2 regions of the Microbacterium algihabitans genome follow, and region 2 is predicted to be linked to the other one. Evidence: predicted binding sites of a transcription regulator. Region 2 holds the regulator's gene; the other holds the start of a gene.
The links. Region 2 encodes LexA, which represses DNA repair genes until DNA is damaged. Its sites were predicted from a motif close to TCGAACANNTGTTCGA; they were not measured.
Positions count from the first base shown of each region.

Region 1: the regulator LexA is predicted to act here: its motif matches at 9,851-9,866, upstream of imuA' (DnaE2-dependent mutagenesis accessory factor ImuA').

Region 1 covers NZ_JAWDIU010000006.1:191,588-206,390, reverse strand. The annotation lists gene RWH43_RS15525 (DNA repair helicase XPB) at 1-950, opposite strand, end outside; gene RWH43_RS15520 (helicase-associated domain-containing protein) at 1,009-2,745, opposite strand; gene RWH43_RS15515 (multidrug ABC transporter ATPase) at 2,747-3,031, opposite strand; gene RWH43_RS15510 (cold-shock protein) at 3,139-3,522, shown strand; gene RWH43_RS15505 (DUF3027 domain-containing protein) at 3,506-4,105, shown strand; gene serC (phosphoserine transaminase) at 4,171-5,292, opposite strand; gene RWH43_RS15495 (iron-dependent transcriptional repressor DtxR) at 5,392-6,090, shown strand; gene RWH43_RS15490 (M23 family metallopeptidase) at 6,439-7,266, shown strand; gene RWH43_RS15485 (HNH endonuclease) at 7,608-8,105, shown strand; gene RWH43_RS15480 (helix-turn-helix domain-containing protein) at 8,140-8,979, opposite strand; gene RWH43_RS15475 (SDR family NAD(P)-dependent oxidoreductase) at 9,081-9,761, shown strand; gene imuA' (DnaE2-dependent mutagenesis accessory factor ImuA') at 9,877-10,605, shown strand; gene RWH43_RS15465 (DNA polymerase Y family protein) at 10,605-12,149, shown strand; gene RWH43_RS15460 (error-prone DNA polymerase) at 12,216-14,803, shown strand, end outside.
Region 2 covers NZ_JAWDIU010000001.1:8,564-23,366, reverse strand. The annotation lists gene RWH43_RS00125 (class I SAM-dependent methyltransferase) at 1-286, opposite strand, end outside; gene hflX (GTPase HflX) at 373-1,890, shown strand; gene zapE (cell division protein ZapE) at 2,010-3,002, shown strand; gene RWH43_RS00110 (S9 family peptidase) at 3,038-4,924, opposite strand; gene lexA (transcriptional repressor LexA) at 5,073-5,762, opposite strand; gene RWH43_RS00100 (LysM peptidoglycan-binding domain-containing protein) at 6,019-6,369, shown strand; gene RWH43_RS00095 (histidinol-phosphate transaminase) at 6,428-7,522, shown strand; gene hisB (imidazoleglycerol-phosphate dehydratase HisB) at 7,519-8,133, shown strand; gene hisH (imidazole glycerol phosphate synthase subunit HisH) at 8,130-8,780, shown strand; gene priA (bifunctional 1-(5-phosphoribosyl)-5-((5-phosphoribosylamino)methylideneamino)imidazole-4-carboxamide isomerase/phosphoribosylanthranilate isomerase PriA) at 8,827-9,573, shown strand; gene RWH43_RS00075 (SseB family protein) at 9,557-10,357, shown strand; gene RWH43_RS00070 (DUF1844 domain-containing protein) at 10,554-10,958, opposite strand; gene infC (translation initiation factor IF-3) at 11,207-11,851, shown strand; gene rpmI (50S ribosomal protein L35) at 11,899-12,093, shown strand; gene rplT (50S ribosomal protein L20) at 12,123-12,506, shown strand; gene RWH43_RS00050 (TrmH family RNA methyltransferase) at 12,610-13,407, shown strand; gene RWH43_RS00045 (amino acid ABC transporter ATP-binding protein) at 13,482-14,243, shown strand; gene RWH43_RS00040 (glutamate ABC transporter substrate-binding protein) at 14,377-14,803, shown strand, end outside.

The DNA of each region.
Region 1 (14,803 bases), on a different contig from region 2:
CGCGCCTGCAGGTCGGCGGTGAGCTTGAACACCGGTGCGGGCAGCAGGTGCACCTCGTCGTACAGGACGAGGCCCCAGTCGAGCGCATCGAGCAGCGCGAGGTGGGCGTACTTTCCGCCGCGCTTGGCGGTGAGGATCTGGTAGGTCGCGATGGTGACCGGCTTGATCTCCTTGACCTGGCCGGAGTACTCGCCGATCTCCTCGGGCGTCAGACTGGTGCGCCGCAGCAACTCGTCGCGCCACTGGCGCGCGCTGACGGTGTTGGTCACCAGGATCAGCGTGGTCGTGCGCGTGTCGGCCATGGCCCCGGCGCCCACGAGCGTCTTGCCCGCGCCGCAGGGGAGCACGACGACGCCGGACCCGCCCTCGGAGAACGACTCGACCGCCTGGCGTTGGTAGGGGCGCAGGCTCCAGCCGTCTTCGGCGAGATCGATCGGGTGGGGCGTGCCAGGGGTGTAGCCCGCGAGGTCTTCGGCGGGCCAGCCGATCTTGAGCAGTTCCTGCTTGATGTGACCGCGCGCCCAGGCGTCGACGAGGAAGGTGTCGGGGCTGGGGTGCCCGATCAGCAGAGGAGCGATGCGCTTGTTGCGCGAGACCTCGCTGAGCACCGCGGCATCCGTCGACCGGAGCACGAGCGCACCCTCGTCGTTGCGTTCGATCACGAGGCGGCCGTACCTGTTGACGGTCTCGCGGATGTCGGTGCTGACCGAGGCGGGCACCGGGAAGCGCGACCAGGTGTCGAGGGTCGCGAGCATCGCGTCGGCGTCGTGGCCGGCGGCGCGGGCGTTCCACAGCCCCAGGCGCGTGATGCGGTAGGTGTGGATGTGCTCGGGCGCGCGTTCGAGTTCGGCGAACACCGCCAGCTCGTGCCGCGCCGTTTCCGCCTGAGGGTGAGCCACCTCGAGGAGCACGGTGCGGTCGCTTTGCACGATGAGGGGACCGTCAGCCATAACGTTCGATCCTACCGGGGTCGGGCGACACCGGGCCGACCGCGCACGCCGCGCGGCGTCACGCGACGGGAGCGACGCCGTCGATGTGCGACAGCGGCAGGGTGCGTTCGACGTCGGCGCCGCGGTCGCGTCCGCGGAGGCGTCCGCCGCCCAGGCCCGTCGCCTCGAGGCGGAACACGCGCGCGGTGCCGTCGGGCAGGCGCACGGTCACGTCGATCACCGCGCGAGCGCGCACGGCCTGATCCAGCTCGCGTTCGAGCCACGCGGCATCCGAGTCCTCGGCCCCGGCGCGCAGACGGGCGATCAGCGGAGCGTAGGTCTCATCGGCATCCGCGCCGGGAGTCTGCTCGGTGGCGAGCTTCGCGCGCTCGAGGGCCCGCGGTCGGCCCTGCTCGTCGACTGCGACGGCGGGGTAGTGCGCGTCGGTCAGGGCCCAGAACACCACGTCGGCCGACACGTGCGACTCGAGGGCGTCGTCGGTGCGGGTGAGTGCGATCGAGCGGAGCGACTGGTCGATCTCCATCGAGCGCAGCAGCGTCTCGTCGTCGGTGACGACCCGCGTGAGCGACGAGGCCGCCTCGCTCATCACGCGCACGCGGCCGTGCTCCGCCGCGGTGCGCTCGATGACGTACGCGAGCGGCTGGGGGAGGCCCGTCAACGAGATGCCCGAGAGGAACTCGCGCAACGAGTCAGCGGTCTCGCCCGCGGTGATCGCGGCACCGATCGTCGCGGCGCTGAAGCGGTAGCTCGAGGCCTGGGCGCGCGACTCGCGCGTGGCCATCGACCGCAGGCGCACGTCGAGGTGGGGAGCGAGGGGGCCCGGGGCGATGGCGGTGAGGTCGTTCTGCAGGTACACGCGGTCGACCTCGGGCGGGAGCAGTTCGCGCAGCGCGGAGGTGTCGACGTCGCCGCCCTCGGCGAGGGGCTGAGCCCACGGGGTGATGCGGCCCGCGGCATCCGTGAGTCCCCACCGGGTCAGGCGTTCGGTCCACAGCGCCGCGCGCTCGGGTGCCTCGGGGTCGAAGGGGGTCGCGCCGGCCCAGAGGTGCAGGGGGATCCACCCGCCGTTCTCGGAGCGGTAGGCACGGGGGAGGGCGTCGCGCAGAGCGACGGCGGTCTGCTGCCACCGCTCGAGCGTCGGCAGCTTGAGCCACTCGCGACCGGCGGGCGAGACGAGCCAGGCACGGTCGTTCGCTCCGAGCAGCCCGACCGAGGCGGCGAGTCCGACCAGCAGATCGGCGTCGGCGGGGGTCTCCACGGCTCCCGCATCAACCAGGCGGCGGCGTTCGGTCGCGCCCAGCGAACCCGATCCGATGCGCCCGAGCGGGGACCCGAGGGTCTGCAGGAGCACGTCGGCGACCGAGGCGGCGTTGGTGAAGGCGGCCTCGGAGGCAGCGGCGACGGATGCCGCGGACTCGGCCGCGCCCGGTTCGCGCGCGGCGGTGCGCGGCCCGGCGAGACCGTCGGGACGGGCCTCGCGCACGGCATCGGCGACCGTGGGGAAGGGGGTGCCCGCGTCGTCGACGAGGGCCCGGGATGCGAGGTCGGCACGCACGCGGCCGGTCGCGGCCTCGCCGTCGACGGCGGCCACGAGCGCCTCGGCCTCGTCGCGGGAGAGGGCGGGAAGGCCGCGGGCGACCGAGGCCGGCTCGAGTAGGGCTTCCGCAGCGTCGAACATGTCGCGCCAGGTGCTCGAGGGCGAGATCTGCCGCTCGTCGAAGAGACGGCCGAGCTCGGTGTCGGTGAGCGCGCTCAACGAGACCGCCAGTGCGCGTTGTGCGGAGGTCTCGGCCACGTCATCGGGCCCTGTTGGCCCGGCCCTTTCGGACGAAATTCATGATGAGCAGAGCGATGATGAGCGCGAAGCCGACGGGAAGGGCGAACAGCGGGAGGACGACGATCAGGGGCCATGCGCCCTGGGTGAAGTCGCTGACTCCGAGCGGCTGCGCGAGGATCACGATGAAGAAGCACACGATGGACACGACGACCAGGCCGAGTGACATGAAAGTCAGGATGCGGTCGATGCGGCGGACGGGGATGTCGTCGCCCGGCGTGCTGCCACCGGAGGTGCGGGTGCTCATCGGGCTCAGCCTACTGCCTGGCGGCGGTGCCGTAGGCTGGAAGACCGGGATCCGATCGGCTCCCGTGTTCCGCCGCGCGATCCGCGCACTCATCCAGCGAGGTGTCCATGCCCACCGGCAAGGTCAGGTTCTACGACGACGAGAAGGGCTTCGGCTTCATCAGCACCGATGACGGCCAGGACGTGTTCCTGCACGCCACGGCTCTGCCCGCCGGAACCCCGGGCCCGAAGGCCGGGACCCGCCTCGAGTTCGGCGTGGCCGACGGCAAGCGCGGTCTGCAGGCGCTCTCGGTGCGCGTGCTCGACGCCCCCGTCAGCCTGTCGAAGCGCTCGCGCAAGCCCGCCGACGACATGGCGATCATCGTCGAAGACCTCGTGAAGCTGCTCGACGGCATCGGCGGCGATCTGCGTCGCGGTCGCTACCCCAACGGCCCGCACGCCCAGAAGATCGCCGCGGTCCTGCGCAAGGTCGCCGATGACTTCGAAGCCTGAGTCGGCCGCGGACGAGCGCCTGACCGGCGCCCACGATCTCGCGCTGTCCGCGTTGCGCGAGATCACCCCCGCCGACACCATCGGCCCCGCCGCCGACTACGCGCTCGAAGACGACGGTGTCGTCTCGCTGCGCTTCCACACGCGCCTCTCGGGGTACCCCGGATGGTTCTGGACCGTCAGCGTGGCGGTCGTCGAGGATTCCGAGCCGACCGCGCTCGAAGTCGAACTGCTGCCCGGCGACGGAGCGCTGCTCGCTCCCGACTGGGTGCCGTGGGCCACGCGACTCGCCGAGTACCAGGCGGCGCAGGTCGCGGCCGCCGCGACCGACGACGACCACGGTGACGACGACGATCACGACGGCGACGATCCCGACGAGGACGAAGAAGACGACGACGAGGACGACGAGGAGCCGAAGGCGCGCTTCCACGCCGGCGACCTCGACGGCGTCGACATCGACGAGCTCGACGCTCCGGCCGCTGAGGCGGACGACGAGGGCGATGACGACGATGACGATGACGATGACACCCTCGATGTCGACGACGCGGACGACGACGACCGCGACGAGGGCGACCGCAGCTACTGACCTCTGAACGACGAAGGCCGTCCCGCGCGATGCGGGACGGCCTTCGTCGTTCGTCGTTCGTGGCGTCAGGCGCCGGGCAGATTCTCGATCGTGTAGTCGATGGCCCCGATCAGGCGGCGCACGTCGTCGGGCTCGATCGAGACGAACGTCGCCACGCGCAGCTGGTTGCGGCCCAGCTTGCGGTACGGCTCGGTGTCGACGATGCCGTTCGCGCGCAGGCTCTTCGCGATCGCGCTCGCATCGATGCTGTCGTCGAAGTCGATCGTGACGACGACGGGCGAGCGGTCGGCGGCGTCGGCGACGAAGGGGGTCGCCACCGCACTGGCATCCGCCCACTCGTACAACGCGGAGGACGACTCCGCCGTGCGCGCGGCCGCCCACTCAAGGCCGCCGTTGTCGAGGATCCAGCCGAGCTGCTCGTCGAGCAGCAGCAGGGTCGCCAGGGCGGGGGTGTTGAGCGTCTGCTGCAGGCGGGAGTTGTCGACCGCGTTCTTCAGGCTGAGGAACTCGGGGATGTAGCGGTCGGATGCCGCGATCTTCTCGATGCGCTCGATCGCCGCGGGCGAGACGGCGGCGTACCAGATGCCTCCGTCGGAGCCGAGGTTCTTCTGCGGGGCGAAGTAGTAGACGTCGGCCTGGGTGACGTCGAAGTCGATGCCGCCCGCGGCGCTGGTCGCATCGATGACGGTGAGCGCACCGGCATCCGCGTTCACGCGCTGGACGGGGGCCGAGACGCCCGTCGAGGTCTCGTTGTGGGGCCAGGCGTAGACGTCGACGCCCTCGACGGCCTCGGCGACCGTGCGGGTGCCCGGCTCGGCGCGGCGCACGTCGGGCGCCTGCAGCCACGGCGCCGCGGCGGCCGAAGCGAACTTGCCGCCGAACTCGCCGAACACGAGGTTCTGGCTGCGGTTCTCGATCAGGCCGAACGCCGCGGCGTCCCAGAACGCCGTCGACCCGCCGTTGCCGAGGATGATCTCGTAGCCCTCGGGCAGGCGGAACAGCTGTGCAAGACGCGCGCGCGTGCTGGCGACGAGGTTCTTCACGGGCGCCTGACGGTGCGAGGTTCCGAGGATCGACGCCCCGCGGGTGACGAGCGCCTCGAGCTGCGCACCGCGCACCTTCGAGGGGCCGCACCCGAAGCGGCCGTCGGCGGGCAGGAGATCGGTGGGGAGTTCCACGTGCGGCATGGCACTGATTCTAGGGCGAGCCTCCGGGCCCGCCCGCGCTCATGTCGGAGGGGGTCGGTAGGCTGGGAGGACTTGCCGCGCGACATCGAGGACACCTGAATGACCGATCTGATCGACACCACCGAGATGTACCTGCGCACGATCCTCGAGCTCGAGGAGGAGAAGATCGTGCCCCTGCGGGCGCGCATCTCCGAGCGCCTGGGGCACTCCGGGCCGACGGTCTCGCAGACGGTCGGGCGCATGGAGCGCGACGGTCTGGTCGTCGTGTCGGAGGACCGCCGGCTCGAGCTCACCGACGCCGGCCGCCAGAAGGCCGTCGACGTCATGCGCAAGCACCGTCTCGCCGAGCGTCTGCTCAGCGACGTGATCGGCCTCGACTGGGCCTACGTGCACGACGAGGCCTGCCGCTGGGAGCACGTCATGAGCGAGCAGGTCGAGCGTCGCCTCGTCGAGCTGCTCGGGCACCCCACCGAGTCGCCGTACGGCAACCCCATCCCCGGACTCGACCAGCTCGGTGACGCCAGCAGCGTCACCTTCGACGACGGCGTGGTCGGCCTGGTCCGCAAACTCACCGACGCGGGCGGACCCATCTCGGGCACGGTCCGCCGGCTCGCCGAACCCGCGCAGGTCGACCCCGAGCTGCTGCAGCAGTTGAAGGCCGCGGGCGTGCTGCCCGGAGCCCACGGCGACTACCGCTTCAACGAGGGCTACGTGCTCGTGCAGATGGACGGCGTCGACGAAGGCCTCGAGCTGCCCGTCGAGGTGGCCTCGCACATCTTCCTCGTCGCCGAGGCGTGATCGGGGGCGCCCTTACCCGAGCATCCGCCGTGCACGCCTTCGGAAGCGTGACATGTTCGTTATCTTCGGGTAGCCTTCGAAGGTCCACAGGCGAGAAGCCCGCCGTCGGACCCCTCGCGGTTTTGCCTCATCGGCTCGTCGTCTGCAGAGGGTGAAGCCCGCACATCGTGCCCCATATTCGAGTGCTGACGAGCCAGCGTGACCGCCCCCGGGTGATCGCGCAGAGGCGCCGGAGGAACTTTGGCTGAAAACACCGATCCCGCTGCGGACCTACCCGAGGTCCCCGCGACCGGACCCACACGCAAGAGCACCCGTGCCGCTGCCGTCGTGCCGTCAGCGAAGCGTCCCGTGGTCACCTCGATCACCGCGGCCGCACCCGCCGCCCGCACCGCACCCGCGCGCAGCGCGTCGTCGCAGCGCCGGTTCGGCAAGCCCGTGCGCAGTGCCGTGATCCTGTCGATGGTCGCCGGCCTCGTCGCGACGGTCGCGATCCCCGCGTACGCCGCGACCATGCCGGCCGCCGAGACCGTGACGCTCCAGCAGATGTCGGCTCCCGACAACCAGTCGCTGGTCGTCGCGTCCGACTCCACCGCCGCGACGCTCGACCGCAGCAGCTACTCGGCAACCACCGCCGAAGAGATCCAGAAGAAGAAGGATCAAGAGGCCGCCGCGGCCGCCGCCGCCGAGCGCGCCCGTCAGCTGGCCGCCAACGCGTCGAAGGCGTCGAGCAGCAGCTCGTCGAGCTCCGTGTCGGTCGACCTCAACATGACCGCACCGGGCTCCGGCGAGGTGCGCTGGCCCCTCACCAGCTACAAGCTGGGCCGTGGCCTGTGGGACTCCGGCTACCACCAGGGCGTCGATCTGCTCGCGCCGCAGGGGCAGCCGATCTTCGCCGCCGCCGCCGGCGTCGTCAAGGTCTCGCAGGAGAGCTACGGCGGCTACGGCGTCGCGATCGTCATCGAGCACGTCATCAACGGCCAGAAGGTCTCGACCACCTACGGGCACATGACCTACGGCACCCGTCAGGTGCAGGCGGGTCAGACGGTCGCCGCAGGCCAGGTCATCGGCCTCGTCGGCTCGACCGGCAGCTCGACCGCCAACCACCTGCACTTCGAGGTGCACATCAACGGCTCGGTCGTCGACCCCTACGCCTGGTTGCAGCAGAACGCGGGCTGAGCCCCTCCATCACGCGAGACGGCGTGTCGGAGACGATGTTCTCCGACACGCCGTCTTCTGTTTCCCCGAGTGGCCGACCCCGGGCGTGTCGTGGTGGGTTAGCCTGTCAGCGACGTCGGAAGAACCGAAGGGAAGACCGATGAACACCAGCCCGCGCATCCGCACCATGGATGCGCTCGGGCTGCTCGTTCTTCGGCATCGTGTGTTCGGATGCCGCGGCCTCGCCGCGACTTCGAAGGCGCTGTCTGCCTAGACAGCGCCTTTTTTCATACCCCTGAGTGCCCTCCTCGTCACGAGTCGAACATCCGAGAAGCCGTCTCGGCCATTCGAGAGGAAACGGAATGCGCACACTGGTGCTGAACGCGGGCTACGAGCCCCTCGCGGTCGTGTCGTTCAAGCGAGCCCTCGTGCTCGTGATGAACGAGAAGGCCACCGTCGTCGAACGCATCGAGGAGGACCCCGTCTGGGCGGCCGCCGGCGAGTACGACCGCCCGGCCGTGATCATCCTCACCCGCTACGTGCGGGTTCCGGGAGCCCGTCGCGTCCCCGTCACACGCCGCGGCGTGCTGCGGCGCGACGCGCACCGGTGCGGATACTGCGGCAAGGCGGCATCGACCATCGACCACGTCATGCCCCGCTCGCGCGGCGGCAAGGACACGTGGGAGAACCTCGTGGCGTGCTGCCTGGCCTGCAACAACATCAAGGGCGACCGCACCCCGCAAGAGATGCGGTGGGAGCTCCGGCTCGTTCCGGCGCCCCCGCACGGCTCTTCGTGGACCGTTCGCGGCGTCGACAAGAGCGACCCGCGGTGGGAGCCGTACCTGGCGTTGGCGGCCTGACCACGGCATCCGGGATCATCCCCTCCCCGAACGCTCAGGCGTGCAGGGGAGCGAGGTCTTGCAGACCGGTCACGCGCAGGAGATCGAGGCGGTCGGCATCCGGAGTGCCCGGGGCCACCGTGTAGACCACGACGCGCAGGTCGCTGCCCGGCACGCTGAGCACGTCGCAGTCGACCTCGATCTCGCCGACCGCCGTGCGCACGCGTTTGCGGCTGCTGCGGTGCTCGGCGATGTGGGCGGAATCCCACCGGCGCTCGAACTCCGGGGAGTCGCGGCGCAGGCGCGCGACGAGGTCGACGAGCGATCGGTCGGCGGGATATCGACCGAGCGCCGAGCGCAGATCGGCCACGAGGTCGCGGGCGAACTCCTCGTCGTGCACGGCATCCCACGCGATCCCCTCGTGGCCCTGGGTGAAGTGACGCCAGACGACGTTGCGCTCGAGCCCGGTGCGCCGGAGGGGATCGCCGTCGAACGCGGCCCAGAGGGCGTTCCACAGCAGGAGGTCGTGCGCGGCGGTGAAGACCGCGAGGGGCACGTCGGTGAGGCGGTCGACCAGCCGCTGGACGCCCGGGGTGATGTGCCGGGGCACGAGGCCGCGCGGGGGAGGGGCGCTGCCGGCGACCCGGAACAGGTGGTCGCGTTCGGCTGCTGTGAGCCGCAGCGCCGTCGCGAGGGCGCCGAGCATCTGCCCCGACGGATGGGTCGCCCGCCCCTGCTCGAGCCGCACGACGTAGTCCACGCTCACCCCGGCGAGGGCCGCGAGCTCCTCGCGGCGCAGGCCCTGCGTGCGGCGCCCGGGTCCGGCGGGGAGGCCGACCTCCTCGGGCCGGACGCGCTCGCGCCACGACCGCAGCACGCTGGCGAACTCGCTCATCCCTCCATCATGGTCCCGTGCGCGCCGGGGATCCTGGTACCGGTGGACCCCCCGTCGTCCCGTACCTGGGGCGGCCGCGACGGTGGGCGCAGGATGAGGTCATGACGACGACACTCATCACCGGAGCAAACCGCAGCCTGGGCCTGGAGACCGCCCGGCGCCTCATCGACGCCGGCCACACGGTCTACGCCGGCATGCGCGACCTCGCCACGGGCGACGACGTCCGGGCGCTCGGCGCTCACGCCGTGCAGCTCGACGTGACCGACCAGGCGAGCGTGGATGCCGCGTTCGCCACCCTTCCCGCCCTCGACGTGCTCGTGAACAACGCGGGCGTGCTCGGCACCTCCCACGGCGTCGACGACCTCGACGTCGCGGCGATGACCGAGGTGTTCGACACGAACGTGATGGCCGTGGTGCGCCTGACCCAGGCGGCCCTGCCGTTGCTGCGCCGCTCGGCGAACCCGGTCATCGTCAACGTGGCGTCCGGAGTCGGGTTCACCCGGTGGCTGACGACGCCGGGGCACGACGAGTTCGGCGTCCCGTCGATTCCCTACGCGGCGTCGAAGGCCGCCGTGATCGCCCTGACGGTGCAGTACGCCAAGAACCTGCCCGAGATGCGGGTGAACGCCTCCGACCCGGGCTATACGGCGACGGCGTTCAACGGATTCGGCGGTCACCAGACGATCACCGAAGGGACGGATGCCACCGTCGCCCTGGCCCTGATCGATCGCGACGGTCCGAGCGGGGAGTTCCACGACCGCACCGGGCGGATCGCGTACTGAGGGCACGCGGGGTGCCGGGCGGGTGCGACCCCCGCTCGGGGCCGATGTCGGAGGTCGATCGTATCTTCGAGCCACAGGGATTGAGGCGATAGAACAGATGTTCTAACCTGTGGGAGTGAGGGCGATCATGCGAGACCAGGTACAGGCCGTACCCGACATCCATGCGCTGCGCGATCGCCTCGAGCGCATGCAGGGGCGGCGCATGGACGCCCCGGTACTGCCGACCCATCCCGCGTTCACCTCGCTGCTGCCCGGCGGAGGGCTCCGGTCGGGGTCGGCGTACTCCCTCGCCCGCTCGGCGTCGCTGCTCTTGGCGCTCATGGCGCGCCCCTCGCAGGACGGCGCCTGGTGCGGGGTCATCGGCATGCCCGAGCTCGGCGCCGAGGCGGCGGAGAAGTACGGGCTCGACCTCGATCGGCTCGTGTTCATCCCCGACCCCGGGCCGCGCTGGCTCGCGGTGACGGCGACGATCACCGAGGTGCTGCCGGTCGTCGCCGTCCGGCCCCCGGCCGGCTCCTCCGCCGCACGCGGGGGCGCTGAGACCACGCGCCTGGCCGCGCGTCTGCGCGATCGCGGGTCGGTGCTGCTCGTGCAGGGGGAGTGGCCCCAGGCCGAGGCGGTCATCGACGTCGCCGACCCCCGGTGGTCGGGTCTCGGGCAGGGCCACGGATACCTGGCGGGTCGTGAGCTGACGGTGTCGGTGAGCAGCCGCCGTTCGCCGAACGCGCGGCGGGCCCGCATGCTGCTCCCCGCCGCCGACGGATCGATCGAACTGCTGGGCGCCCCCGCCGAGCGGCTCGTCTCGCGCGAACGCGACGCCTTCCGTGCGCGGGCGGTCGGCTGATGCAGGCGCCCACGCGCAGCCTGGTGCTGTGGTTCCCCGACTGGCCCATCACGGCGTTCGCGCACGAGGCCACCACCCCGCCGAAACCGGATGCCGCGGTGGCGGTGTTCGCCAACAACCTCGTCGTCGCCTGCTCGTGGGCCGCCCGCGCACAGGGCGTGCGCCGCGGGCAGAAGCGTCGCGACGCCCAGGCGCTGTGCCCGACGTTGCAGGTGGTGGCGGCCGATCCCGTCCGCGATGCGCGGGCGTTCGCCCCCGTCGTCGCGCGGATCGAAGAGCGGGCGCCCGGCGTGCAGATCGTGCGGCCCGGTCTGTGCGCGCTGCGGTCCCGAGGGCCGGCGCGGTACTATGGCGGCGAGGCCGAGGCGGCGCGCATGTTCATCCGCCTGCTCGACGACGAGGGGTTCTCCGGGGTGCGGGCGAGCGTGGCCGACGGCGTGTTCACGGCCGAGCACGCGGCCCGGTCCGCCGCCGCGGACGACCCGGTGCGCATCGTCGCGCCCGGAGATGCGGGGGTGTTCCTCGCGCCCCTGTCGATCGCCACGCTCGACGACGACGAATTCGGCAGCCTCCTCTCGCGTCTGGGCGTGCACACGCTGGGCGCTCTCGCGGCCCTGCCCGTCGAGCGGGTGCGTGAGCGCTTCGGTGAACGCGGCGTGCGGTTGCACGCCCTGGCCGCGGGGCTCGACTCCCAACCGGTGCAGCCGCGCACGCCCCCGCCCGAGCTGCACCGCGAGGTGGCGTTCGAACCCCCGCTCGAGCTCGCCGACCAGATCGCGTTCGGCATGCGCGTCGCGGCCGAAGAGTTCATCGCGCAGTTGGGAGCGCACGATCTGGTCTGCACCGAACTGCGGGTCGTGCTCACGGGCGAGCGAGGCGAGCGCAGCGAACGCGTATGGCTGCACCCCGGGTCGTTCGACGCCGCCGGTGTCGTCGATCGCGTGCGCTGGCAGTTGGCCGAAGACGCCCAGGGCATCTTCGGCAGCGGGGTGGCCGGGGTGCACATCGAGCCCGAAGCCGTCGACGCCGCCGCCCATCACGCCAAGGGGCTGTTCGGCGCCGGCCCCGACGAGCGCGTGCACCACGCCCTCTCGCGTGTACAGGCCATGCTCGGCCACCGCGGGGTGGTGACCCCCGTCATCGGCGGCGGGCGCTGGCTCGCCGAGCGTCAGGTGCTCGTGCCGTGGGGCGACAGGGCGATCACCGCGAAAGACCGCGCCCGGCCGTGGCCCGGCAGCCTCCCCGACCCCCTGCCGGCCGTCGTCTACCCCGAACCCCGACCGGTCGGCGTCACCGACATCGCCGGCGCCTCCGTCACGGTGGGCGAGCGCGACGTGCTCAGCGCTCCGCCGGCGGTGCTCGAGACCGCCGGGCAACGCCGCCGCATCAGCGAGTGGGCAGGTCCGTGGCCCATCAGCGAACGCGGGTGGGACCCCCTGCGCGCGCGGCGCGCCCACCGCTTCCAGGTGGTCGACGCCGATGGCGGCGCGTGGCTGCTGGTCGTCGAAGAGGGCGAGTGGCGAGCGGAGGGGCGTTATGACTGAGGGTCGATCCGTCCCGGCCGTCACGCCTGTCGCGCCCGGGTGCACGCGCGGGGCAGGGGTGCGCTGATGGGCTGGAACAACCCCCCGGTGAAGTGGTCGGAGCTCGAGCGCATGCTCAGCGACGCCCGACGCCCGACCGGCACGCCGACCAACGGCGACGGCGGAGACAGCCCGGCCTGGTCGCACAAGCGCGGCGCCTACGTGCCGCCGTCGATCGAGCGCCCCGCCGACGCCGTTCCGTACGCCGAGTTGCACGCGCACTCGTCGTACTCGTTCCTCGACGGCGCCTCCTCGCCCGAAGAACTCGTCGAAGAGGCCGAGCGCCTCGGCCTGCACGCGCTCGCCCTCACTGATCACGACGGCTTCTACGGGATCGTCCGCTTCGCCGAGGCGGCCGAGGCCCGAGCGGTCAAGACGGTGTTCGGGGCGGAACTCTCCCTCGGGCTCACCGGCCCGCAGAACGGCGAGGCCGACCCCGAAGGATCCCACCTGCTCGTGCTCGCCCGTCGAGAAGAGGGGTATCACCGCCTGGCCGCCGCGATCACCCACGCGCAACTCACCGGTGCCGAGAAGGGGCGTCCCGTCTACGACCTCGAAGACCTCGCCGCGCGCGCCGGCGGGCCGGAGGATTCGCAGTGGGCGGTGCTCACCGGATGCCGCAAGGGCGCGGTGCGCCTGGCGCTGGCATCCGAGGGCCCCACCGGTGCCGCCCGCGAGCTCGACACCCTGGTGCGGTTGTTCGGCCCCGGGTCGGTCTACGTCGAGCTCATGGACCAGGGCGACCCGCTCGATTCGCGTCGCAACGACGTGCTGGCCGCGCTCGCCGCAGAGAGAGGGCTCCCGACGCTCGCGACGAACAATGTGCACTACGCGGCCCCGCAGAAGCAGCTGCTCGCCGCAGCGGTGGCCGCGGTACGGGCGAATCGGGGCCTCGATGAACTCGACGGGTGGCTTCCCTCGCACGCGGGCGCGCATCTGCGCTCGGGGGTCGAGATGGCGGCGCGCTTCGCCCGGTATCCGGGGGCGGTGGCGCGGACGGTGACGCTCGCCGACGAGATCGCCTTCCCGCTGCGTCGGGCCAAGCCCGCACTGCCGAAGCAGAAGGTGCCCGAGGGGCACACGCCCATGTCGTGGCTGCGTCATCTGGTGTGGGAGGCCGTGCCCCGCAAGTACCCGAACCTGTCCGACGACGATCGACGGCGCATCGAGCGCGAGCTCGAGGTCATCGAGATGAAGGACTTCCCGGGCTACTTCCTCATCGTCTACGGCATCGTGGCCGAAGCGCGACGGCGCGGCATCCTGTGCCAGGGCCGCGGCTCGGCGGCCAACAGCGCCGTCTGCTACCTGCTCGACATCACCGCCGTCGACTCGATCTTCTACAAGCTGCCGTTCGAACGGTTCCTGTCGAGCCTGCGCGACGAGGAGCCCGACATCGACGTCGACTTCGACTCCGACCGTCGCGAAGAGATCATCCAGTGGGTCTACGGCGAGTACGGACGCGAGCGGGCGGCACAGGTCGCGAACGTCATCCAGTACCGCCCCAAGAACGCGGTGCGCGACATGGCGCGCGCGCTCGGGCACTCCCCGGGCCAGCAAGACGCCTGGTCGAAGCAGGTCGAGCGCTGGGGCGCGACGCTCGAGTCGGGAGCCGACCACGACATCCCCGACCAGGTCATCGAGTTCGCCTCCGAACTGCTCAAGGCCCCCCGACATCTCGGCATCCATTCCGGGGGCATGGTGCTGACCGATCGTCCGGTGGGCGAGGTCGTGCCCATCGAGCACGCCCGCATGGAGAACCGCACGGTGATCCAGTGGGACAAAGACGACGCCGCGTGGATGGGGCTGGTGAAGTTCGACCTGCTGGGGTTGGGCATGCTCGCGGCGCTGCAGTACTGCTTCGACCTGATCCGCGACGCCACGGGCGAGTCCTGGGAGCTGTCGACACTGCCGAAGGAAGAGAAGGCGGTGTACGACATGCTCTGCCGGGCGGACTCGATCGGGGTGTTCCAGGTGGAGTCCCGCGCCCAGATGGGGTTGCTGCCGCGCCTGCAGCCGCGAAAGTTCTACGACCTGGTCGTGCAGATCGCGCTCATCCGCCCCGGGCCCATCCAGGGTGGGGCCGTGCACCCGTTCGTGCGGCGCAAGCTCGGACAAGAACCCATCACCTACGTGCACCCCAAGCTCGAACCGGTGCTCGCGCGCACGATGGGCGTGCCGGTGTTCCAGGAGCAGCTCATGCAGATGGCCGTCGCCATCGGCAACTGCTCGGCCGAAGACGCCGACCTGCTGCGGCGGGCGATGGGGTCCAAGCGCGGGCTCGAGCGCATCGACTCCCTGCGCGAGACGCTCTACGCCGGCATGGCCGAGAACGGCCTGGTCGGGCAGGTCGCCGACGAGCTGTACGCCAAGATCCAGGCGTTCGCGAACTTCGGTTTCGCGGAGTCGCACTCGCTGTCGTTCGCTCTGCTCGTGTACGCCAGTTCGTGGATCAAGCTGCACTATCCAGCGGCCTTCCTCGCGGGACTCCTGCGCGCCCAGCCCATGGGCTTCTACTCGCCGGCGACGCTCACCGCCGACGCACGTCGACACGGCGTGGTCGTGCGCCGCCCCGACCTGCTGCGTTCGGGGGTCGAGGCGACGCTCGAGGCCGTCGA
Region 2 (14,803 bases):
GAGCACGCTCGTTGACGTCGACCGCCCACACGGTCGCGTGCGGTGACGCGAGCGCCAGCGACAGCGAGATCGGGCCCCACCCGCACCCCAGGTCGAGGAAGTTCCCGCCGGCGGGAGCGGGAGGGGTGTTCGCGAGGAGCACGGACGTACCGGCATCCACATGGTCGGGACTGAAGACGCCGCCCGCCGTGACCACCTCGAGTTCGCGCCCGGCAAGCGTCACGCGGATGCGGCGGAGCTGCTCGGGACTCGACGGCGACGCGCTGAAGTAGTGCTCGCTCCCCATCACGTCAGGATATCGGACCGGCCCCCTGGGTGCTGGGCCGGATAAAGTGCCAGAACACGCGGGAACACCCGCGACGAAAGGAACCCATGACCGAACAGACCACACCCCCGAGCACGGACGCGTCGCCGGTTGACCCGGTGGACCGCGTGCTCTCGCGCGCCGAAGCGCACCGCGGGGTCCGGGTCTTCGGTGCGGCACAGGCTCTGCAGGACGCCACGACCGCGTACGGCGGCGACGCCGACGGCGACCAGTGGGATCGTGAGGAACGCGCCGCCCTGCGTCGCGTCGCCGGGCTCTCGACCGAGCTCGAAGACGTCACCGAGGTCGAGTACCGCCAGCTGCGCCTCGAGAACGTCGTGCTCGTCGGCGTGCACCCGCAGGGCGAGCAGGCGGATGCCGAGAACTCGCTGCGCGAGCTGTCGGCTCTCGCCGAGACCGCCGGAGCCGTCGTCCTCGACGGCGTGCTGCAGCGGCGCCCCCACCCCGATCCCGCGACCTATGTCGGTCGGGGCAAGGCCGCGGAGCTGCGCGACATCGTCGCCGCGGTCGGGGCCGACACCGTCATCGCCGACACCGAACTCGCCCCCAGCCAGCGCCGTGCTCTCGAAGACGTCGTCAAGGTCAAGGTGATCGACCGCACCACCGTCATTCTCGACATCTTCAGCCAGCACGCGAAGAGCCGCGAGGGCAAGGCGCAGGTCGAACTCGCGCAACTCGAATACCTCCTCCCGCGCCTGCGCGGATGGGGTGACTCGATGTCGCGTCAGGCCGGTGGACAGGTCGGCGCCGGCGGCGCCGGCATGGGATCGCGTGGTCCCGGTGAGACGAAGATCGAGCTCGACCGTCGTCGCATCCGCACGAAGATGGCGCTGCTGCGCAAGCAGCTTCGCGACTTCGCCCCCGCCCGCGAGGCGAAGCGCGCCGAGCGCAAGCGTCACACCATCCCTTCGGTGGCCATCGCCGGGTACACGAACGCCGGGAAGTCGAGCCTGCTCAATCGCCTCACGAGCGCGGGAGTGCTCGTCGAGAACGCCTTGTTCGCGACCCTGGATGCCACGGTGCGACGTTCCGAGACGAGCGACGGTCGCGTGTACACGTTGACCGACACCGTCGGCTTCGTGCGCAATCTGCCGCACCAGCTGGTGGAGGCGTTCCGCTCGACGCTCGAGGAGGTCGGCGACGCCGACGTCATCCTGCACGTGGTCGACGCCTCGCATCCCGACCCCGCTGCGCAGCTGATGACGGTCCGCGACGTGATGGGCGACGTCGACGCGAACTTCGGCCAGGAGATCGTCGTCTTCAACAAGGCCGACCTGGTGAGCGAAGACGACCGTCTCGTGCTGCGCGGTCTCGCACCGAACGCGAAGTTCGTGTCGTCGCGCACCGGTGAGGGCATCGACGAGCTGCGGGCCGCGATCGAAGACGCGCTGCCCCTGCCGGCCGTCGAGGTGCAGGCGGTCGTTCCGTACGACCGCGGCGACCTCGTCTCGGCCGTGCACGAGAGCGGGCTCATCGTCGCGCAGGAGCACCGCGAGAGCGGAACGTTCATCCACGCGCACGTGGGGGCTCGCCTCGCGGCCGAGCTGTCGGCCTTCGAGGCCTGACCACCGGCATCCGGAAGGCCCTCTCGCTGCGGCGTGGGGGCCTTCCGTCGTCGAGGGACGTGTTTCGACAGTGGAGCTTCTCCCCTCGGCGGGGGAGCGCAGCGTGCCAGTCTTCGACGGTGCCACCGTTCGTCCCGATCCTCGCCGCCGTCGAGGAGGCCGCCCGGCGCGAGGGATTCGCGGTGGATGCGGCGCAGCTGGCGGTCGCGCGACGGATGGCGCTCGCCGCGACGCGCGCGCTCGAGGGGAGACCGACGAAGGGTGTGTACCTCCACGGCCCTGCCGGGCGCGGCAAGTCCTGGCTCGCCGATGCGGTCTACGCGGCCGTTCCGCCCGGTCGGGCCGCCCGTGTGCACTTCTCGGGCTTCTTCGATGATCTGCACCGGCGCATTCACGCGCATCGCCCGGAGCCGGATGCCATGGCTCGCGCGATCGACGACGTCGTCGGCTCCGACCGTCTGGTGTTTTTCGACGAGCTGCACGTCCACGATCCCGGCGACGCGATCCTCCTCACGCGCCTGGTCGAGCGCCTCGTCGACCGGGGTGGAACGCTGGTGGCGACGTCCAACTACGCGCCGTCCGAGTTGCTTCCCGACCCCGTGTGGCACCACCTCTTCGAGCCCGGGATCGCGCTGTTGACGACCCATCTCGACGTGATCCCGCTCGAGGGGCCGATCGATTATCGAACCCTCGCACCCGCGATGCGTCAGGGGTTCCGCGCGGGCACGTGGTCGACGGGAGCGTCTTCGGTGATGTCGGGGTCGTCCCGGCAGCTCGTCGTCCGCGACCGTGTCTTCACCGTCGCGTCCGCGGGGGAGGGGGCGCTCGTCGCGACCTTCGATCAGCTCTGCGAGACGCCCCTCGCCGCGTCGGAGTACCGGCACTGGAGCCGGCGGTACCCGCACTGGACGATCATCGGCGTTCCGCCGCTGGACGAGGTCGGCCCCGCCGCACAGCAGCGCTTCGTCGCCCTCATCGACGTCCTCGTGGACGCCGACGTGCGCCTCGACGTGCAGGCGGTGGTGCCGGTCGACGAGTTCGTGCGGCGCTGCGCGGGGCGACCCGATGCGTTCCGCATGGCGAGCCGTCTGCGACTGCTGCGCTCCCTCTGAATCGGTCGAGCTCGAGAGCCGGGATGCCGGCGTGGTCAGTCGAGCTGGAGGGCCGGCATGCCCGGCGTTTCGAACCCGAACACCGCGCCGAGGAAGCCGAGCTCGCGCTCGAGCGAGTCGATCACGGTCTCGGAACGACGGAAGCCGTGGCCCTCGCCCTCGTAGAGGACGTACGCGTGCGGCACGTGGTGCGCCGCCAGCGCGTCGCGGATGGCCTCGGCCTGCGATGGCGGGACGACGCGGTCTTCCGAGCCCTGCAGGATCAGCAGAGGAACCCGGAAGTGCTCGGGACGCCCGAGAGGGGACCGCTCGATGTAGACCGCTTCGGCCTCGGGGAGCGGGCCGATGAGCCCGTCGAGGTACCGCGCTTCGAAATCGTGGGTGTCTTCGGCCAGGGCGCGGGCGTCGCCCACGCCGTACCGCGAAATACCGGCAGAGAAGACGTCGGTGCGCGTCACGGCCGCCAGCACCGTCCAGCCGCCCGCTGAGCCGCCCGCGATGGCGATCCTCTCGGCATCGGCGAGCCCTGCGTCTGCCAGAGCGGATGCCGCCGCTGCCACGTCGTCCACATCGACGACGCCCCACTGGCCCTTGAGACGGTCGCGGTAGTCGCGTCCGTACCCGGTGGAGCCGCCGTAGTTGACGTCGAGCACGCCGATGCCCCGGCTCGTGAAGAACGCCGTCTTGGCCGAGGGGGCCGGCCCGACGTGCGAGGTGGGTCCGCCGTGCACGAGGACGACGTAGGGAGGTCGCTCTCCGGCGGGCGCGACGACGTCGGGGTGGGTGGGCGCGTAGGCGAAGGCGTGCACGGTGCCGTGCGGCCCCTCGGTCTCGAGGGCCCGAGCCGTCGGCATCCATTCGTCGCCCCACGACCCGGCGCCGCCGGTGACGAGGTCGACCGCCCCGGTGTCGAGATCGACGAGCCAGAGCCCCGACCGCCCACCGGCGTCGGAACCCGACACGAGCACGCGGGCACCGCGGACGTCGTCGATCGCCGCCCCCGCCACGACCGGGACGTCGACCGGGCGCACGCCGCTGGGCGCGATCTCGACGATCTCGTCTGCGCCGTCGGTGCGCACCGCGACGACGCGACCGTCGGAGGCTGCGCCGAACCATCGGGTACCGAGGACCCAGAGCCCGCCGCCCGTATCGGCGTCGGCGGGGGCCAGGGCTTGCGCGTCACCCTCGAGCGGACGGCGGAAGAGGTTCCAGCGACCGTCGGGATCGTCGGCGTAGAGCAGTTCGTCGTCGGCGATCCACACGGGTTGGAGCGGTGCGCGGCGCGGGCCGCCCGCGACCTGCCGCACCTCTCCGGTCGCGAGGTTCTTGACCTCGATCGAGGTGGCGTCCCAGGGCATGTCGGGGTGGTTCCACGCCACCCACGCGAGGTGGCGGCCGCTCGGCGAGAGCGCCGGCTGGGCGAGGAAGTCGCTGCCCTCGGCGAGGACGTCGCTCGACCCGTCGAGCGGGATGCGCACGATCGCGCGCTGCGGAACGCGGGACGAGCCGTGGGTCTCTCGCACGGCGAGGAGCACGCCGTGCTCCCACCGCAGGCCGCCGTGGCGCACCGCCTCGTCGGCGGGGGTGAGGGGCCGGGCGGCGTCGCCCGGACGGAGGGCGTACACGCGCTGATCGGTCTTCTCGACGTAATAGAGCTCGCCGTCGTCGGACGCGGTCCAGGCGCCTCCGCCGTACTCGTGCACGGCGGAGCGGGCGTTGGCGGGCGCGGGGAGCACCGTCTCGACCGCGCCGTCGACCCGGCGACGCTTGACGGCGACGCGGCCGGCCTCGTGCGGCACGGATTCGCCCCACCACACCTCGTCGCCCACGAGCCGAGCCCCGTCGACGCGCGGTGACGCCTGCGCGACGGACTCGGGCGTGATCGGGGAGGGCCAGGAACCGTAGGGGAGGGTGTCAGCCATGCCTCCACCCTAGGCAGGGCCTCCGACATCCGCGGATGCCGTCACGACGGCGGGGCGAATCTCCGGATCCGGCGCGCCGGGCAACGTGTGACGACGTCGAGGGCCGGATGCCGCTGTGCGGGCGGGCGTCCGACCCCCGGTGCCCTGCTCAGACGGCGCGGAGAACCGCGACCACGCGACCGAGGACGACGGCATCGTCGCCCAGGATCGGCTCGAACGCGCTGTTGCGGGGGAGGAGCCACATGTGGCCGTCGCGGCGGCGGAAGGTCTTCACCGTGGCCTCTCCGTCGAGCATCGCGGCGACGATCTCGCCGTTCTCGGCGTTCGCCTGCGACCGGACGACGACCCAGTCGCCGTCGCAGATGGCCGCGTCGATCATGGAGTCGCCCGAGACCTTCAGCATGAACAGCTCGCCCTTGCCGACGAGCTGACGGGGGAGGGGGAAGATCTCCTCGACCTGCTGATCGGCGGTGATCGGCACACCGGCGGCGATCCGGCCGACGAGGGGCACGAGGGCAGCGTCGCCGAGCGCGGGCGCGGTGTCGGCGGGGTTCTCGGCCGCGGCACCGGGGAGGTCGATCAGCACCTCCATCGCGCGCGTCTTGCCGGGGTCGCGTCGCAGGTAGCCGCTGAGTTCGAGCTGGTTCAGCTGGTGGGTGACGCTCGACAGCGACTTGAGTCCGACGGCGTCGCCGATCTCGCGCATGCTCGGCGGATAGCCGTGCCGGGCGATCGAGCGCTGGATGACCTCGAGGATCGCGAGCTGCTTGTCGCTGAGGCTCTTGCGTCGCCGGGTCTGCGGCCGCTCGCGGCCGGCGGCGGTCGTCGCGTCGGTCATCTGTGCTCCCCTCGCGCCGCGGAAATCACGGCGGAAATTCGAATGTCGGAGGTTGGTGGTGAGGTCTCCGTGTCGAAACCGTATCCGGTGGACGACCCGAATGACACGGAGCCTCGCGCGTGTCGCGTTCGATCGGTCTCCGAGACACGGGGTGTTGACACATCGAAAGTATCGAAGATAGATTCGGAATACAGATTCGCACCACCGTCCTCCCGGCCGAGGGCGGGGTGCGAATCTCTCCACCAAGGAGCACATCATGAGCAGCATCGCCCTCACCGCACCGACCACCCGCCTGCGCATCACCGCCCGCGGGCGCCGCGTCGTCGCCTTCCTCGTCGCCCTTCCCCTCGCCATCGCGCTCGGCATCGCGGTCGTCGGTGGCGGGTCCGCCCTCGCGTCCGGCGAGGCCGGCGCCCCCGCCGGTTCGTTCGCCGAAATGACCGTCATGAGCGGCGACACGCTGTGGTCGATCGCCGAAGACCTGGCGCCGGCAGCCGACCCGCGCGACGTCGTCGCCGAGATCACGCGCCTCAACGCCCTCTCGGGCGGAAACGTCACGGCAGGACAGCGAATCGCCATCCCGGCCGCCTACGCCCCCGTCGGCTGACTCGCGAGCTCTCGCCGCGAGCTGTGGTCGTGATCCACGGCCGTCGTCGCCGCCTACCATGGGTGAGGTGACTGTGCGCCTTGACGACCTGCCTCTCCGCGACGATCTCCGGGGTATGACCCCGTACGGTGCCCCGCAGGCGGCCCTTCCCGTCGCGCTGAACGTCAACGAGAACACCCACCCGGTTCCTCAAGAGGTCGCCGACGACATTCTCGACGCCGTCGCCCGGGCCCTGCGCGACGTCAACCGCTACCCCGACCGAGAGTTCACCGGTCTGCGGGAGGCCTTCGCCGGCTACCTGGGTCACGGGCTGTCTCCCGAGCAGATCTGGGCGGCCAACGGCTCGAACGAGGTCCTGCAGCACATCCTCCAGGCGTTCGGCGGCCCCGGCCGCACCGCGATGGGCTTCGCCCCGACCTACTCGATGTACCCGATCCTGACGCGGGCCACCGGCGCCTCCTGGATCGCGGGCGAGCGCGAGCACGACTTCTCGCTCACCGCGGAATCGGCCGCCGCGCAGGTGCGCGAGCGCCGCCCCGACATCGTGTTCCTGTGCGCCCCGAACAACCCCACCGGAACGCCTCTTCGCCTCGACGTCGTTCAGGCCGTCTACGACGCCACCGACGGCATCGTCATCGTCGACGAGGCGTACGAGGAGTTCGCCCCCCGCGACGAGCCCTCCGCGGTCTCGCTGCTGCCCGGTCGTCCGCGCCTGGTCGTCTCGCGCACGATGAGCAAGGCCTTCGCCTTCGCCGGAGCGCGCGTGGGCTACCTCGCCGCCGATCCCGCGCTCGTCGACGCCCTGCGCCTCGTACGGCTGCCCTACCACCTCAGTGCGCTCACGCAGGCGGCGGCGACCGCCGCCCTCGCGCACGCCGACACGATGCTGTCGATGGTCGACGAGATCGTCGCCCAGCGCGACCGGATCTCGGCGACCGTGGCCGCCCTCGGCTACACCGCCCACGAGTCGTGGACGAACTTCGTGCTGTTCGGCGGGGTCGACGACCCTGCGGCCACGTGGAAGGCCCTGTACGACCGGGGAGTGCTGATCCGCGACGTCGGGATCGCTCACCACCTGCGCGTGACGGCGGGCACGGCCGACGAGACCACGGCGTTCCTCGACGCACTGGCCTCGGTAGGATCGCGGTCATGACCGGCCCCGCCTCGCCCCGCACCGCCTCGATCACCCGCGAGACGAGCGAGTCCCGCGTCGAACTCGAGCTCGACCTCGACGGCCGCGGCACCAGCGACATCTCCACGAGCGTGCCGTTCTTCGACCACATGCTCACGGCGTTCGCGAAGCACTCGCTCACCGACCTGCGCGTCCGCTCGACCGGCGACACCCACATCGACGCCCACCACACCGTCGAAGACACCTCGATCGTGCTCGGTCAGGCCATCCGTCAGGCGCTCGGCGACAAGTCGGGCATCGCGCGGTACGGCGACGCCCTCGTCCCCCTCGACGAGGCGCTCGCGCAGGCCGTCGTCGACATCAGCGGGCGTCCCTACCTCGTGCACACCGGGGAGCCCGTCGGGTTCGAGCACCACCTCATCGGCGGTCACTTCACCGGATCGCTCGTGCGGCACTCGTTCGAGGCGATCTCGATCCACGCCGGTCTGACGGTGCACGTGCGCGTCCTGGGCGGACGCGACCCCCACCACATCGCCGAGGCCGAGTACAAGGCGCTCGCCCGCGCCTTCCGTCAGGCGAAGGCCCTCGACCCCCTGGTCGACGGCATCCCCAGCACCAAGGGAGCGTTGTGACCTCGAAGCCCGTCGTCGCGGTCCTCGATTACGGGTCGGGCAACGTCCACTCGGCGGTCAAGGCGCTGGTCGAGGCTGGGGCGGACGCCCGCCTGACCTCCGACCGTTCGCTCCTTCTCGACGCCGATGGACTGCTCGTGCCGGGAGTCGGTGCGTTCAGCGCCGTCATGGGCGCGCTCAACGCCAGCCGCGGCGGCGAGATCATCGACCGACGCCTCGCGGGAGGTCGGCCGGTGCTCGGCATCTGCGTCGGTATGCAGGTGATGTTCGAGCGCGGGATCGAGCGCGGCACCGACACCCCGGGTCTGGGGGAGTGGCCCGGCACCGTCGGCGAGCTCGCCGCACCGGTCCTGCCGCACATGGGTTGGAACACCGTCACCGCCGGAGAGGGCTCGCGCCTGTTCGAGGGCATCGAGAACGAGCGCTTCTATTTCGTGCACTCCTACGCCGCGCAGGAGTGGTCGCTCGAGGTCACCCCGCCCTTCCCTCAGCCCTCGGTCACGTGGTGCACCTACGGTGCGCCGTTCATCGCCGCCGTCGAGAACGGGCCGCTGGCCGCGACGCAGTTCCACCCCGAGAAGTCGGGAGAAGCCGGCATCCGCTTGCTGTCCAATTGGATCGGCGGCCTGCGCGCGACTACTGTGTGACCTCGTGCCCCGGCTCGGCGAGATGCGCCGAAGGGTGCGAGGAGCCATGAACGATTTCGCGTCCACGCCCGAACTTGTGCTGCTTCCCGCGGTCGACGTCGCCGACGGCAAGGCCGTCCGTCTGACCCAGGGTGAGGCCGGTACCGAGACCAGCTACGGCGACCCCGTCGACGCCGCCGCCGACTTCGCTCGCCAGGGTGCCCAGTGGATCCACCTGGTCGATCTCGACGCAGCCTTCGGTCGAGGCAGCAACGCGAGCGTCATGCGCAAGGTCATCAAGCAGGTCAAGGGTGTGCAGGTCGAGCTCTCCGGCGGCATCCGCGACGACCGTTCGCTCGAAGCCGCTCTGGAGAGCGGTGCGAGCCGCATCAACCTCGGTACGGCAGCTCTCGAGAACCCCGAGTGGGCGGCCGACGTCATCAACCGCTACGGCGAGGCGATCGCGGTCGGCCTCGACGTGCGCGGCACCACGCTGGCCGCACGCGGGTGGACCCGTGACGGCGGCGACCTGTGGACCGTGCTCCAGCGCCTCGAAGACGCCGGATGCAGCCGCTATGTCGTCACCGACGTGACCAAGGACGGCACGCTGCGCGGCCCGAACATCGAACTGCTGCGCGAGATGACCCAGCGCACGCCCAAGCCGATCGTCGCCTCGGGTGGCGTCTCAAGCCTCGACGACATCGCCGCGCTGCGGGAGCTGGTGCCGCTCGGCGTCGAGGGCGCGATCGTCGGCAAGGCTCTCTACGCGGGGCAGTTCACCCTCGCTGAGGCGCTGGATGTCGCCGGACACTGACGATCCGCACGACCACGCTCACGGCGCCCACGCGGATTCCGCCGGCGTCCCGTGGGAGGGCCGCCGATTCGAGTCGAACCCGCACTCCGGTGACGACGGATCCGCCGACCCGGCGCTGCTGGCCGCTCTTCTCGCGTTCCGCGCGGGGGAGGGCGATGCACGCGCCATCGTCGACGCCTACCGCACGGCGCGTCTGCTGATCCCGCTGGTCGCCGAGAAGGGCGATCACGGTGTCGGCGCGCACGGCCTCGAGGTCGACAAGACGCAGGAGCTCTCGATCGTCACGGTCGCCGCTCCCGACGGTCGCAAGGTGCTCCCCGTGTTCACCTCGGTGACGGCGCTGCAGACCTGGGACGCCACGGCCCGCCCCGTGCCAGCGGACGGTCGGCGCACGGCTCTCGCCGCGGCATCCGAAGACACCGAGCTCATCGTGATCGACCCGGCGTCCGAGACGGAGTTCGTCCTGCGTCGACCCGCGGTGTGGGCCATCGCCCAGGGCGAGCCGTGGGAGCCGGCGCACACGTCGCCCACGATCTTCACGGGTCTGCACGAGAGCATCTCGGGCGAGCTGGCTGTGCTCGACCTCGCGGTGGAGTCGGGCGATCCCTCGGGGCGCCTGCGCGGACCGGAACTCGTCGTGCACCTTCAGCTGATGTCGGGGCTCGAGCAGGAGGAATTGGATGCCGTGCTCGCACGCCTCGCGCGCCGGTGGGCGGCCGATGATCGCATCGCCGTCCTCGTGGATTCCCTGACGGTCAAGCTCCACCGCAGCAGCGAGGCCTGATCGCTCGGGTCCCGGTCCCTTCGACAGGCTCAGGGACCTCCCACCGCCGTCATACCCCCGCGGGTGGCACGGAAGAGGGCGGCCTGCGGAGGGCAGGGCGCAGTGATGCCCCCTCCCCAGGGCAATCGGGGAAGGGGCCCCGCTCTTGCCTTGGGAAGGGGGCATCACGGAGCCCGGTACCCCCAGAACGACGGAATTACGTGACGGGACCCGTCCACTTCTCGCCCGGCCCCTTGCCAATGGGGTCCTGGATCGTCGACGCCTCGCGGAACGCGAGTTGCAGGGAGCGTAGGCCGTCGCGCAGCGAGCGCGCGTGCATGTCGCTGATCTCGGGGGCGCCGGCGGTGATGAGTCCGGCCAGGGCGTTGATGAGCTTGCGGGCTTCGTCGAGGTCGAGCTGCTGGCCCGGGTCGTCGGCCAGGCCGGTCTTGACGGCGGCAGCGCTCATGAGGTGGACGGCGGCCGTGGTGATGACCTCGACGGCAGGGACGTCGGCGATGTCGCGGGTGGCGGAGGACGCCGCGCGCTCCTGTTCCTCCCAGCGGGCCAGACGCTCGTCTCCTGCTCCGTGGCGGTGCGCGGAGTGGTCTTCGGTGGGCATGTCGGGGGGAATCGTGGTCACGGGGTTCTCTCTGCTAGACTATGGCGGGCTTCGGAGTGTTTCACTCCGTACGAAAGAGGATCACATCCCACCCGCGCTTGCCGCTCCAGGCTACCGGGTTCCCGCACTCCGCTCCGTGTTCCACGGGGTTGCCTGGGTGCAGAAGCCGGTGCCGAAAGCACCGTGCCGGGTGGCGTGTCTCTCCTCTTCGCCCGCGATTCCGACGGATCGCGGCGGCCACCACCCGTATGAAAGAGGAGTTCCGCATCAGCGATCCCCGCACCAACGAGCGCATCCGAGTCCCGGAGGTCCGTCTCGTCGGACCCAACGGCGAGCAGGTCGGCATCGTCCGAATCGAAGCTGCGCTGCGCCTGGCCCAGGAAGCGGACCTCGACTTGGTCGAGGTTGCGCCGAGCTCGAAGCCGCCCGTGGTCAAGATCATGGATTACGGCAAGTTCAAGTACGAGGCCGCTCAGAAGGCCAAGGAAACGCGTCGTAACCAGGCGAACACCGTGCTCAAAGAGGTGCGGTTCCGTCTGAAGATCGAGGCTCACGACTACATCACCAAGCTCAAGCGCGCCGAGGGCTTCCTCCAGGCGGGCGACAAGGTGAAGGCCATGATCCTGTTCCGCGGTCGCGAGCAGTCGCGTCCCGAGCAGGGTGTCCGTCTGCTCCGCAAGTTCGCCGAAGACGTCGCCGAGTTCGGCACCGTCGAGTCGAACCCCACGATCGACGGCCGCAACATGGTGATGGTGGTGGCTCCTCACAAGAACAAGTCCGAGGTCAAGACCGAGCAGAACGCGCAGCGCACGGCGAACCGTGAAGCCGCGCGAAGTGCCGCTCGAGGCGATTCGGCACCCACAGACGAAGCTGCCCCGGCGTCCGCCGAGTAAAGCTCCCCGACTCCCGCTCCGCCGGGAACCCCAACGAAGGAAGACAGATGCCGAAGCAGAAGACCCACTCGGGCGCCAAGAAGCGCTTCAAGCTCACCGGTAGCGGCAAGCTCATGAAGCAGCAGGCCGGCATGCGCCACAACCTCGAGGGCAAGGCCTCCAAGCGCACCCGTCGCCTGAACCAGGAGCAGGTCCTGGCCAAGGGTGACTCCAAGGTCGCCAAGAAGCTCCTCGGCCTCTGAGCGCCGACGCACGTTAGGAAAGAACAGAAATGGCTAGAGTCAAGCGGGCAGTAAACGCCCACAAGAAGCGTCGCGTCATCCTCGAGCGCGCGTCCGGTTACCGCGGTCAGCGTTCGCGCCTGTACCGCAAGGCCAAGGAGCAGGTCACCCACTCCCTGGTCTACGCGTACCGTGACCGTCGCAAGCGCAAGGGCGACTTCCGTCGTCTGTGGATCCAGCGCATCAACGCCGCATCGCGCGCCAACGGCATGACGTACAACCGCTTCATCCAGGGCCTCGGCCTCGCGGGTGTGCAGGTCGACCGTCGCATGCTCGCCGAGCTCGCGGTCAACGAGCCGGCCGTGTTCGCCTCGCTCGTCGCCACGGCGAAGGCTGCGCTGCCCAGCGACGTCAACGCCGCGAAGACCGCGTAAGACACGCCTTCCACGAAACGGGCGTCCTCTTCGGAGGGCGCCCGTTTCGCTGTTCCTGCGCGGCCTCCCGGTTCGCATGCCGTCGGCGTCATACACTGAGTCCGTGCTCGAGAACCCCCGTTCGCCGCGGGTGCGCGCCGTGGCCAAGCTCAGCAAGCGCGCCGCCCGTCAAGAGACCGGTCTCTTCCTGCTCGAGGGTCCGCAGGCCGCCCGTGAGGCGCTCGAATGGGCGCCCGACACGGTGCTCGAGCTGTACGCGACGCCCACGGCGCTCGAGAAGCACGCCGATGTTCGCGAGCTGGCCGAGCGCGCCGACGTCGACCTGCAGTACACGACCGAGGCGGTCCTCGACGCGATGGCCGACACCGTCACCCCGCAGGGCATCGTCGCGGTGGCGCGTCAGGCGCCGACGGCGCTGAAAGACCTGCTGGCGGGCCGCCCGCGTCTGATCGCGATCTGCGAGGAGGTCCGCGATCCGGGCAACCTCGGCACGATCATCCGGGCCGCCGATGCGGCGGGGGCGGATGCCGTGATCCTCACCGGCCGCACGGTCGACCCCTACAATCCGAAGGTCGTGCGCTCGACGACCGGCTCGCTCTTCCACGTGCCGATCGCCGTCGATCTCGAGTTGGCCGACGTCGTGGAGCGCGTGCACGAGGCCGGACTCCGCGTGGTCGCGGCCGACGTCGACGGCGCGGATTTCCTGGCGTCTCGCGAGCTCCTCGCGGAGCCGACGGCGTGGTTGTTCGGCAACGAGGCGCGCGGCCTCGACGAGACGGCGCTGGCTCACGCCGACCTCTCGCTGCGCCTGCCGATCTACGGTCGGGCGGAGTCGCTGAACCTCGCCACGGCGGCCAGCGTGTGCCTGTACGAGACCGCTTTCGCGCAGCGCGCAGGTTGAGGCGGCTGTTACAGAACGGTTAAGGCGTGCGCGGGAATGTGGTCGGCCACCCTTCCCCCTCATAGGGTGAACACATGGCATCCGTACCCCCGGCGAGCTCCGAGCCCCTGGTCGTCGTCTCCGACGTGCAGAAGCACTACGGGCAGTTCCAGGCCCTGAAAGACATCGACCTCACCGTCGACCGCGGCGAAGTCGTCGTGGTCATCGGTCCTTCCGGTTCGGGCAAGTCGACCTTGTGCCGCACCATCAACCGTCTCGAGACCATCACGAGCGGCTCGATCACCATCGACGGCAAGGAGCTTCCCAAAGAGGGGAAGGGCCTGGCCGAACTGCGTGCCGATGTCGGCATGGTGTTCCAGTCGTTCAACCTCTTCGCGCACCTGACGATCCTCGAGAACGTCACGCTCGGCCCCATCAAGGTTCGCAAGATGAAGAAGGCGGATGCCGAGAAGGAGGCCCGGGCGCTCCTGGAGCGCGTAGGCGTCGGGCATCAGGCCGACAAGCTGCCCGCCCAGCTCTCGGGTGGTCAGCAGCAGCGCGTGGCGATCGCCCGGGCGCTCGCGATGAAGCCCAAGGTCATGCTCTTCGACGAGCCGACCTCCGCGCTCGACCCCGAGATGATCAACGAGGTGCTCGACGTGATGGTCGGCCTCGCCAGCGAGGGCATGACGATGATCGTCGTCACCCACGAGATGGGCTTCGCCCGCAAGGCCGCGAACCGCGTGGTGTTCATGGCCGACGGGCAAATCGTCGAGCAGGCGACCCCCGAGAAATTCTTCACCCAACCCGAGTCGGATCGCGCGAAGGACTTCCTCTCGAAGCTCATCACGCACTGACGCGTTCCTCATGACGGCGTCGAACGAGGAGGTTCTTCCGCCGAAAGCCGATCGACCGTTCCCCCGGTCCCTTTCGCGCGCCGTCACCCCAGACCTTTCATCCGCACAGCACACGTAACCAAGGAGACATCACATGCGTAAGACACGTTTTCTCGCCGGCGCGAGCATCATCGCCGCCGGCCTTCTGGCTCTGACGGCCTGCAACAGCGGCACCCCGGGCGCAGCACCCGGTGACGGTGCCTCCGACGGCGGCAGCGACGCACCGGTGTACGGCGCGGTCGCCACCGACGTCACGATCGAGAACAGCCCCACCTTCACCAAGATCGAGTCGGCCGGCAAGGTCGTCGTCGGTGTGAAGGAAGACCAGCCCGGCCTCGGCTACCTCGACCCGGTGACGGGCGAGCGCAAGGGCTTCGACGTCGACGTCGCGCGTTGGATCGCCGCATCGCTCGGTTTCGACCCGGCGGACGAGTCGAAGGTGGAGTACAAGGCCATTGCCTCGGCCAACCGCGAGCAGGCCCTCATCAACGGTGACATCGACTACTACGTCGGCACCTACT